2 regions of the Roseateles flavus genome follow, and region 2 is predicted to be linked to the other one. Evidence: riboswitches for the same ligand, from Rfam matches in the RefSeq annotation. Region 2 holds a riboswitch; the other holds the start of a gene.
The links. Region 2 has a riboswitch for cyclic di-GMP ahead of ABDJ40_RS19970 (S8 family peptidase). Riboswitches for the same ligand answer to the same signal wherever they lie in the genome.
Positions count from the first base shown of each region.

Region 1 (5,099 bases), on a different contig from region 2:
CGCAGACGACGCGGCGCCAGGGTCCCGGCTGAGGGCCTCAGGTGACAGGGCAGGAGCGGCCCTCTATCCTCCCCGGCAGGGCCTGCAGCGACGCCTGGACAAGGGGTCAGGTCTTGCCAGTCAGGCGGCCGTGGTGTGGAACGATCTGGAGAGTCCCATGGATTTCGTCGGTTTCAGCAGCTCCCGGGCGAGGCTCGGCGAGCTGGACATCGCCTACTGCATCGGCGGCTCAGGCCCGCCCCTGCTCCTGCTGCACGGCTTTCCCCAGAACCGGGCGATGTGGGCCCGCATCGCGCCGCAGCTGGCGCGGCACTACACCGTGGTGGCGGCCGACCTGCGCGGCTACGGGGATTCCGGCAAGCCCCGCGACCTGCCGGACCATTCGAACTATTCGTTCCGGGCCCTGGCCGACGACCAGCTCGGTCTGATGCGCCAGCTCGGCTTCGATCGCTTCCACCTCGTCGGCCATGACCGCGGCGGGCGCACCGCCCACCGGCTGGCGCTGGACCATCCCGAGGCCGTGCGTTCGCTGACCGTCATGGACATCGTGCCGACCCTGGCCATGTTCATGGACACCAACCGGCAGGTCGCGGCCACCTACTGGCACTGGTATTTCCTGCAGCAGCCCGAGCCCTTCCCCGAGCGCCTCATCGGCCAGGACCCGGACTATTTCTACGAGACCTGCCTGCTGGGCTGGGGCAAGGCGCGGCTGGGCGACTTCGACACAGAGCAGCTGGCCGACTACCGCCGCTGCTGGCGCGACCCCGGCATGATCCATGGTTCCTGCTCGGACTACCGCGCCGCGGCCACCGTGGACCTGGCCCTGGATCAGGCGGACGCCCAGCGGCTGGTTGAATGTCCGACCCTGGTCTTCTACGGCGAGGCAGGCGTGATGAACGCGCTCTTCGACATCCCGGCGCAATGGCGCACGCGCTGCCGCGCCGTGCAGACGGCGACGCTGCCCGGCGGCCACTTCTTCGCGGACCAGTTCCCCGACGAGACGGCCGCCGAACTCCTGCGTTTCCTGGGCAGCATCGACGCGCCCTGAGCAGGACTCAGCTCCCTGAGGCGCCGGCCGTCACCGCGGCCGGCGCCGCCCCTTCCGGCTGCCCCGCGATGATGGTGCCCTCCACCGGCGCACCGCGCTGGTCCGACGCGCTGTCCAGCAGGGCGCGGGCGTCCTCCAGCGTGTGGGTGGTGAAGGCCAGCTGGGCGGTGACGCGCAGCTTGCCCTCGGCCGTCAGCTGGGCCGTGTGCTTGGCGATGCCCATGGGGCGGCGGAAGGCCACCACCTGCTTGCCGCTGGCCAGGTCGAAGAGGCGCACCTCCTTGGTCGAGGCCTGGCGCACCACGGCCACCGGTCCGCCGGCGGTGTTGAACCACTGCGCCTGCCAGAAGTAGTGGAAGGCATTGGGCGAGCCGTCCGGGTTCCACAGGGACTCGTAGGAATCGGCCTTGGCGCATTTGTTGACCACGGCGTTCTGGCGGCGGCAGTCGCTGTAGCGGGTGACCTGCTTGTCGTCCACGGCCATGGCCAGCGTGCTGAGCATGCCGGTGTCCAGATGGAACAGGGCGTAGTCATTGGCTTCCTCGGCCCCCACCACGCGCTTGGCCAGGCTGAACAGGCCGCTCACGGCGCCGGTCAGGCTGTCGGGCGAGGGGCGCGTGGAGGCGTCCTTCTCCAGCAGCAGGGTGCGGGTGCTGGCCACGTCACCGCGCTGCAGCGGCACCGGGGTCCAGCCCTCGGGGATGGCGATGGTGCGCAAGGCCTGGCCCGGCCTGAACTCGAAGGCGCTGGCCGCGCGCAGCAGCAGCGCGCCCTGCGAGCTCAGCACCAGGCCGTCGCCGGCCAGGGTCTGGCCATCGACGGTCTGCAGCATCCACTGGCCCGGGCGGCTGCTCACCTGGCCCACCGTGAAGGGCGCCGCCGTGCCGCGGCCGCGCTTGAGCAGCTGAACACCATCCATGCGCTGCACCAGGTAGGCGAAGTCGCCGGTGAGGGGGTCCACCGCCGCACGCCCGACCTTGCCCTCCGGATCCACGACCAACTGCCCGTTGATGACGAAGCCATCCTTGCGCTGCTCGACCTGCACGGTGTGCGGGGCCGGCAAGGCGGCGATCTGCTGGGCCAGCTCGGCGGTGGCCCGCGCGGGCTGGGGCGTTGCGGCCTGCGCGGGTGCGGCCAGGGGCGCGGGGGGTGAAAAGAGCGAGGGCGAGGGCGAAGCCAAGGGCAAGGCCGAGCCCTGCACCGGCGCCCTGCCCTGGCCCAGCTGCTGCATGCGCTGCATCGTCTCGCGGATCTTGAGGCGCATGCTCAGCTCCTGCTCCGGGCTGAGCGTCTGCCCGCGCTGGGCCATGCTGTTGCGCATGGTTTCGATGAGCGCCTCCTCGTCCATGGCCTGTGCGGCCGCGAGGCCCGGCAGCGCCATCAGCAGGGCCGCGGCCAGGGAAGACAGATTCAAACGCAGACGCACACTCAGACCCATACCGTGTTTCCTCTCGAGGGGTGTTGAAGAGACCGGCCGCCCGCGAACACAGGGCCGGGAGACAGGACCGGGCGCGACGCTTCGTCAACGCGACGCAAGACCTGCCCCCCTGGGGAGGGAGTGCGCAACCCCGCCATCATGACCGCCTGCAGGCAGGCTGGCTGTAGACCGGAGGCTTTGCGACCCCGGCTTTCGCGCGGGTGTGCCAAGGAACAGATTGTTACGTCGCTCCGGGGCCGTCCGCCGTGTTTCGCCGTGCATATCTCACGCCCCTTCTTTGCGCCGCCTCAAGCCATCTGCCGGAGCAGCGCCGCGCAATCACCGCACTCCCGCCGCCACCCACCGTCAACCGAGCCGCCGCCCAGGCGTTCAGGAATGACCGCCGGCCCCCTTTCGCGCCGGCATTGCAAGGATCTCCACCATGACCACGCTGACCCTCACCTTCACCGGCACCCCTGGCCAGGCCCGCAAGGCCCTGGGTGAGCTCCTGCTGCGCTACCGCTCCGCCTATTTCGTCGAGCGCAGCAGCCATGAATACCTGGTGACGGCCGACGAGCCCACGGCGGCAGAGCTGGCCGCACAGGCCCAGTGGTCTATCCGCCGCGCGCCGGATCCGGTGCGCTGAGCCCGCGCGGCGAGCCTCCCGCCGCCATCCGGCCCCTCCAGGCAAGTCCCGAGGCCGGGGCCGCGCCTCGGTGATAGCGTCTGAGCTGCGCAGCCGGACGGTCCGCCTGCGAGCAACAGGCGCATCGGAGGCAAGCATGGCTTGGAATTGGTTGAAGGCGACGGGGCGGGTGGCGATCAGCATGGCAGCGGCGGCGGCGGCCCTGGTCGCGCTGCCCGCGCAGGCAGCGGGCGAGGAGGGTCTGGCACGGGGCGGGCAGCCGGACGTCTCCTTCATCAGCTTCCCCTCCCCCAACCTGGCATCGCCCGGCGCGATGTTGACGATCCAGGGCAAGCTGAGCCTGCCCGCGCACGCGATCCGGGGCGCCGGCCATGGCCACCGCAAGTTGCCGGCCGTGCTGATCCTGCATGGCTCGGCCGGCGTCGATGCCCGCGGAGACTTCTACGAGGCCGCGCTCAACGCCGCCGGCATCGCCACCCTGCAGATCGACATGTGGCAGGCCCGCGGCGTCAGCAACGCCAGCCAGCGCCCCAGTGCGCCGGTGCTGACCTACCCGGACGCCTTCTCGGCCCTGGCCTACCTGGCCCAGCGGCCGGAGATCGATGGCGCCCGCATCGGCGTGATGGGCTTCTCCTGGGGCGGTCTGGTGAGCCTGGGGGCGGCCGAGCGCCTCTATGCCGGCAGGTTCGGCGGCGGCCGCAGTTTCAAGGCGCACGTCGCGCATTACCCGGTCTGCTATCCCTGGAACAACGCGTCCCTGCTGGCCGCCCTGCACACCACGCCGGCCCAGTTCGGCGTCCAGTGGATCAACCTCACCGGCGCGCCGGTGATGATCCAGGTCGGCAGTCAGGACGACTACGACAACAGCGGCGCTCCCTGCCAGGCCCTGGCGCAGTCGGTCAATGCCAGCAATGGCGGCATCGTCAGCGTGAACGTCTACCCCGGCGCCTCCCATGGCTGGGACCGCCTGATGGTGCCCATCACGGTGACGGACCCCTACGCCAACCAGGGCAGCTACTTCAGCACGGGCGTCGTGCCCAGCGTGCAGATGAGCCCGGATGCCGAGCAGGCCTATCTGTCGCGCGCCCGCGTGGTGCGCTTCTTCGCGAGGCACCTTTGATGCGGCCTGCGGGCTCTTCACCGCGGCGTGCCGGGCTGCCACAGGTCCAGCAACTGCCGGTGGAGGGCCGCCGGTGCCGCGAGAAGGCCCGAGCCAGGTTCGCCCAGCGGCACGGTCCCGAGGCCTGACACCGTCGCCCCTGCCTCGCGGGCGATCAGCAGGCCGGGCAACCAGTCGACCAGATGCCGGCCGCATTCCCAGTAGGCATCGAGCCTGCCGCAGGCCACCAGAGCCAGTGACAGCGTGGCCGAACCGATCCAGCGCTGCGCCAGCACGGCCGGCACCGTGCGGGCCAGGTGACCCAGGAAGTCGTCGACCTCCGCCTGCGGCCGGGGCGGCACATTGGGAAAGCTGGTCCCCAGCGTGGACAGGGCCAGCAGCGGCGCCTCGCTGCAGCGGATGACCCCGCCATCGCAGCCCGCGCCCTGGCCCCGCAGCGCGTGGTAGCTGCGATCCAAGCAAGCATCGTGCACGAGGGCCAGCAGCGGCTCTGCGCCCTGCATCAGGGTCAGGTTGCAGGTCCACATCGGCAGTCCGGCCAGGTACTGGATCGCGCCGTCCAGTGGGTCGCAGAGCCAGTAGAGGCCCGTCACGGCAGGCAGGCGATCCGGCGTGAGCCCGGTCGGGAACACGGGAACGTCCGGCCACTGCGCCTGCAGGGCCTGGCCCAGGTGGCGCAGGGTGCTGGCGCCGGCTTCGTCCACGCACTGACGCATCAGGCTGGCATCGTGCCGGGCCCGCGAGGGTTGCCGGGACAGCAGGCGCTGGCCCGCCTCCCGCAGCAGGGGGATCAGGCGCTCGAGCAGGGGCTCGCCAGCCTGGGGGGTGGAAAGGTCGTGCGGCATCCGGATCTCCGGTGAACAAGGCC
Region 1 is NZ_JBDPZC010000010.1:99,450-104,548, reverse strand. Features, by position in the region: gene soxR (redox-sensitive transcriptional activator SoxR) at 1-32, shown strand, start outside; gene ABDJ40_RS19370 (alpha/beta fold hydrolase) at 158-1,048, shown strand; gene ABDJ40_RS19365 (hypothetical protein) at 1,056-2,486, opposite strand; cyclic di-GMP riboswitch class I at 2,607-2,703, opposite strand; gene ABDJ40_RS19360 (hypothetical protein) at 2,908-3,111, shown strand; gene ABDJ40_RS19355 (dienelactone hydrolase family protein) at 3,248-4,231, shown strand; gene ABDJ40_RS19350 (inositol monophosphatase family protein) at 4,249-5,076, opposite strand.
Region 1: another riboswitch for cyclic di-GMP. It lies ahead of ABDJ40_RS19365 (hypothetical protein); the one in region 2 lies ahead of ABDJ40_RS19970 (S8 family peptidase).

Region 2 (5,099 bases):
CCGGGCACCTCGAACACATTCATCTGCACCTTGCCGTAGACCGCCGGCGCGGCGGCCAGCTTCTCCTTCAGGCGCTGGCCGCTGCGCTGGCGGTAGGCGTTGCTGGACTGCGGGTCGTCGGCGCCCAGGATCAGCTGGCCTTTGCCATGCAGGTAGGGCGCGAGGATCTCGGTGTACCAGCCGCCGCCGGGGCTCAGCTCGACCACCGTCATTTCGGGCCGGATGCCGAAGAAGCGCAGGGTCTCGTAGGGATGACGGGCACCGTCGCGGGCGGTGAAGGCGGGCGTGCGCTGCGAGCCGGCGATGGCGGCCTGCAGCGCGGTGTCGGGGCTGTCTGCGGCAGGGCTGCCGGCCCAGGCCGTGGTCATCATGGACAGGCAGGCGAGGGCGGCAAAGCCGCGGCGAGTCAGGCTCATGGAGTCCTCCGATCGGACGAAGTCTTGGGGCCGGCGCAGTATGCAAGCCGGGGGGCGGGGGTGACGGAAGGCACCCCGGGCCATCCGCAGCAGCGCCCCTGGGCAGGGCTGGCTACAGTGCCAGGCCTTGCCTGTCTCCCTCCCCCCGTCGACCATGCGCCTGTCCCGCCTGCCCCTGCCCACCGTGCGCCACGCCCTGCTCCTGCCGCTGCTGGCCCTGGCTGGCCTGGCGGGCGCCGCGCCCCCGCTCGGCACCGAGGCCGAGCGCAGCAGCTACCTGCGCACCGGCCGCTACGAGGAAGTGGGCCGTCTGTGCCAGGCCTTCCAGCAGCACTTTCCCCGCGCGGTGCGCTGCACGCGCTTCGGCAGCACGCCGGAAGGGCGGCCCATGTGGGCGCTGGTCGTCAGCCAGAAGGGGGTGTTCAGCCCGGCCGAGGCGCGCCGGCGCGGCCTGCCGGTGACGCTGATCCAGGGCGGCATCCACGCGGGCGAGATCGACGGCAAGGACGCTGGCTTTCTTGCCCTGCGCCAGGTGCTCGAAGGGCAGGCGGCGCCGGGCGCATTGAAGCGCCAGGTGCTGGTCTTCGTGCCCGTTTTCAATGTCGACGGCCACGAGCGTTTCGGCGCCTGGAACCGCCCCAACCAGCGCGGGCCCGAGGCCATGGGCTGGCGGACCACGGCCGAGAACTACAACCTCAACCGCGACTACGCCAAGGCCGATGCGCCCGAGATGCAGGCCATGCTGCGCCTGGTCCAGGCCTGGGACCCGCTGGCCACCATCGACCTGCACGTCACCGACGGCGCGCAGTTCGAGCACGACGTCTCCATCCAGGTCGAGCCGGTGCATGCGGGCGACGAGGCCCTGCGCGCCAGCGGGCAGCGCCTGCGCGACGGCGTCATCGAGGCGCTGGCGGCGCAGGGCTCGCTGCCGCAGCCCTTCTACATGTCCTTCGAGAAGATGGACGACCCTGCCTCCGGCTTTGCCGATGGCGTGCCGCCGCCGCGCTTCTCCACCGGCTACTTCTGGCTGCGCAACCGCTTCGGCATGCTGGTGGAGACGCACTCGTGGAAGGACTACCCGACCCGCGTGCGCATCACCCGCAACACTGTGGTCGCCACGCTGGCGCTGATGGCCCGCCACGGCGCCGACTGGCTGGCGCAGGCCCGGGCGGCGGATGCGCGCGCGATGCGCCTGGCCGGCCGCGAGCAGCCCCTGGCCTTCGAGACCAGCCCGAAGCAACGCATGATCGACTTCCGCGGCTATGCCTACACCCGCACGCCCTCGGACATCTCCGGCGCCCTGATGACCCGCTACGACGAGCACCGCCCCGAGATCTGGCACGTGCCCCTGCGCGACGAGATCGTCCCCGCCCTGAGCCTGCCGGTGCCCGGCGCCGGCTATCTGGTGCCCGCGGCGCATGCCGAGGCCGTGGCGGCCAGGCTGCGCCTGCACGGCCTGCGCTTCGAGCGCCTGGCCGCGGCGCGCCCGGCGCTGCCGGTGCAGGTCTTCAGGGCCGAGCAGGCGCGCTTCGGAGCGCAGTCGGTGGAAGGCCACCAGCGCCTGGAGGTGAAGGGCCAGTGGCGCCCCGAGCCGCGCGACCTGCCCGCCGGCAGCCTGTTCGTGCCCGCGGCCCAGCCCGGCGTGCGCCTGCTGATGGCCCTGCTGGAACCGCAGGCGCCAGACTCCCTGCTGGCCTGGGGCTTCTTCAACAACGCCTTCGAGACCAAGGAGTACATGGAGGATTACGTGGCCGAGGACGTGGCCCGGGCCCAGCTGGCGGCCGATCCGCAGCTGGCCGCCGAGTTCCAGCGCCGCCTGGCCGAAGACGCCGCCTTCGCCGCCGACCCGCATGCCCGCCTCGCCTTCTTCGCGCGCCGGCATACGTCCTGGGATGAACGTTACCGGCTGTATCCGGTGATGCGCCTGGACCAGCCGCTGCGCTGAGTCTCCGGACACCGTTTCGTCGCGCCCAGGGGCACCGGGCGCGCACAAAGTCGCAGGAAGCCGCGCGACCTGCGTGGCAGCGCTTTTCAGCGGCGCCGCCAGCGCCTACTGTTGCGCCTACGGGATTCCCCCGTGATCGGCAAACCGCGCGAAAGCGCGGGACGCAAAGCCTCCGGCCTACAGCCGACGCCCTTCAGGCGCCGGCCACGGTAGCGGGGTTGCCAGCTGCCCCGCCGCCCCGGCAGGGAACTGGCCTCGATGGATGCACTCCGAGGCGAAACCACATGAACTCACCCCTGTTCTCCGCCCTGGTCCTGGCCCTGCTGGCCGGCACCGGTTCTTCCCAGGCCGCCTTCCAGGCTGCCCAGGTCGGCCCTGATGGCCTCATCGTCCAGGCTGCCCAGACGGACCGCCTGATCGTCAAGTACAAGTCCGGCAAGGGCGCCTTCCCCACCGAGAACGCCCGCCTGGCCGCCCAGGTCGCAAGCAACCGCCATGGCGTGCAGCTGACCCCCCTGCGCCAGATGGCCAGCGGCGCCCAGGTGTTCAAGCTCAGCCGTCGCCTGGGCAAGGGCGACATCGAGGCCCTGGCCGCCAGCTTCCGCAGCGGTGACGCCAATATCGAGTACGTCGAGCCCGACCGCCTGCTGCAGCCGCAGCTGACGCCCACCGACCCGATGTACGCCCAGCAGTGGAGCCTGTTCGACGCCGTGGGCGGCATCCGCGCCCCCGACGCCTGGAACAAGTCCAGCGGCGATGGCGTGACCGTGGCCGTGATCGACACCGGCGTACGACCCCATGCCGACTTCGCGCCGCGCCTGCTGCCCGGCTACGACTTCATCCTGAACACCACCGTGGCCGGTGACGGCGGCGGGCGCGACGCCGATGCCAGCGACCCCGGCGACTTCGTCGCGGCAGGCGCCTGCGGCTCCGGCAGTGCCGCGCGCAACAGCTCCTGGCACGGCACGCATGTCAGCGGCATCGTCGGCGCCACGGGCAGCAATGGCATCGGCGTGAGCGGCGTGGCCTTCAAGGCCCGGCTGCTGCCGGTGCGCGCCCTGGGCAAGTGCGGCGGCTATACCTCGGACATCGCCGATGCCATGGTCTGGGCCGCCGGTGGCAGCGTCAGCGGCGTGCCGGTCAATGCCAATCCGGCGAAGGTGATCAACCTCTCGCTGGGCGGCGCCGGCAGCTGCGACATCACCACGCAGAACGCCATCAACACCGCCCGGGCCAAGGGCGCCGTGGTCGTGGTGGCCGCGGGCAACAGCGGCCAGGACGCGGCGAACTTCTCGCCGGCCAGCTGCAGCGGCGTGATCACCGTGGCGGCCACCGGCAAGACCGGTGCGCGGGCGTCCTACTCCAACTTCGGCAGCAAGGTGACGCTGGCCGCGCCGGGCGGCGACAGCAACGGCGCCATCCTGTCCACCTACAACACGGGCGCCACCACGCCGGGCAGCGACAGCTATGCCGGCATGATGGGCACCTCCATGGCCACGCCGGTGGTCAGCGGGGTCGTGGCCCTGATGCTCCAGGCCAACAGAAACCTCACGCCCGACCAAGTGGCCAGCCTGCTCAAGAGCAGCGCCCGCGCCTTCCCGGCGGCCTGCATGGGCTGTGGCGCCGGCCTCGTTGACGCGAACGCGGCCGTGAACGCGGCCCTGGCGCAGGCTTCGGGTGCCGCCCCCGCCCCCGCACCCACGCCGGCCCCCGCACCCGCCCCGGCTCCGAGCCCCGAGCCGACGCCTGCTCCTGCGCCGGCGCCCGTCTCCATCAAGGAAGCCGAGCCCAATGACAGCCTGGGCGCCGCCCAGGTGATCAGCGCCAGCCGCGCGGCCATCAGCGGCAGCATCGCCAGCAACACCGACAACGACTACTACCGCTACAGCGTCCCCGCCGGCAAGACCCTCAAGGTCACGCTGAGCGCCGGCAGCGCCTCGGGCTTCGGCCTCGGGGCCTACACGGCCGGCGGCACGCAGCTGCTGCTGAGCACCGGCGTGCCGGGCGTCACCCAGATGCTGCAGATCACCAACTCGGGCAGCAAGGACGTGAACGTCTACCTGCGCGTGCTGCGCAGCACCGGTGCGACCGGCGGCTATGCCCTCAGCCTGAGTCTCTAGTCACGCGGCCGGCCTGCGGGCCGGTCCTCGCTTTCTCTCGTCCTTGCTCCTCGCTTCGAGCGCGCGCTGCGTCAGCAGAGCGCGCTCTTTTTCATTGAGGCTCAGCGCCGCAGCCCGCTCGAAGGCCTCGGCCGCCTCCTCGCCGCGCCGCTGCTGCTGCAGCAGGTCGCCGCGCACGCTGTGCCACCAGGGGTAGCGCTGCATGGCGGCCTGCGCGCCCAGGGCGTCGACCAGGACCAGGGCTTCCGCCGCGCTGCCCTCGGGCGCCCGGCTCAGCGCCACCGCGCGGTTCAGCGCGACCACGGGCGAGGGCCAGCCCTCCAGCAGCCGGGTGTAGAGGGCCAGGATCAGGGACCAGTCCGTGTCCTCGGCCCGCGTGGCGCGGGCATGGCAGGCCGCGATGCCCGCCTGCAGCAGGTAGTAGCCCGGCGCCTGGCCCAGGGCCGCGCAGGCCGCCTCGCCCGCGGCCAGCGCGGCCAGGCCGCGGCGGATCAGCAGGCTGTCCCAGCGGCGGCGGTCCTGGTCCATCAGCAGCACGGGCGCGCCTTGCGCGTCCAGCCGCGCCGCCTGGCGCGAGGCCTGGATCTCGAGCAGGCTCATCAGACCCAGCACTTCCGG
Region 2 is NZ_JBDPZC010000011.1:44,839-49,937, forward strand. Features, by position in the region: gene ABDJ40_RS19960 (class I SAM-dependent methyltransferase) at 1-416, opposite strand, end outside; gene ABDJ40_RS19965 (M14 family metallopeptidase) at 571-2,361, shown strand; cyclic di-GMP riboswitch class I at 2,490-2,587, shown strand; gene ABDJ40_RS19970 (S8 family peptidase) at 2,646-4,481, shown strand; gene ABDJ40_RS19975 (RNA polymerase sigma factor) at 4,482-5,099, opposite strand, start outside.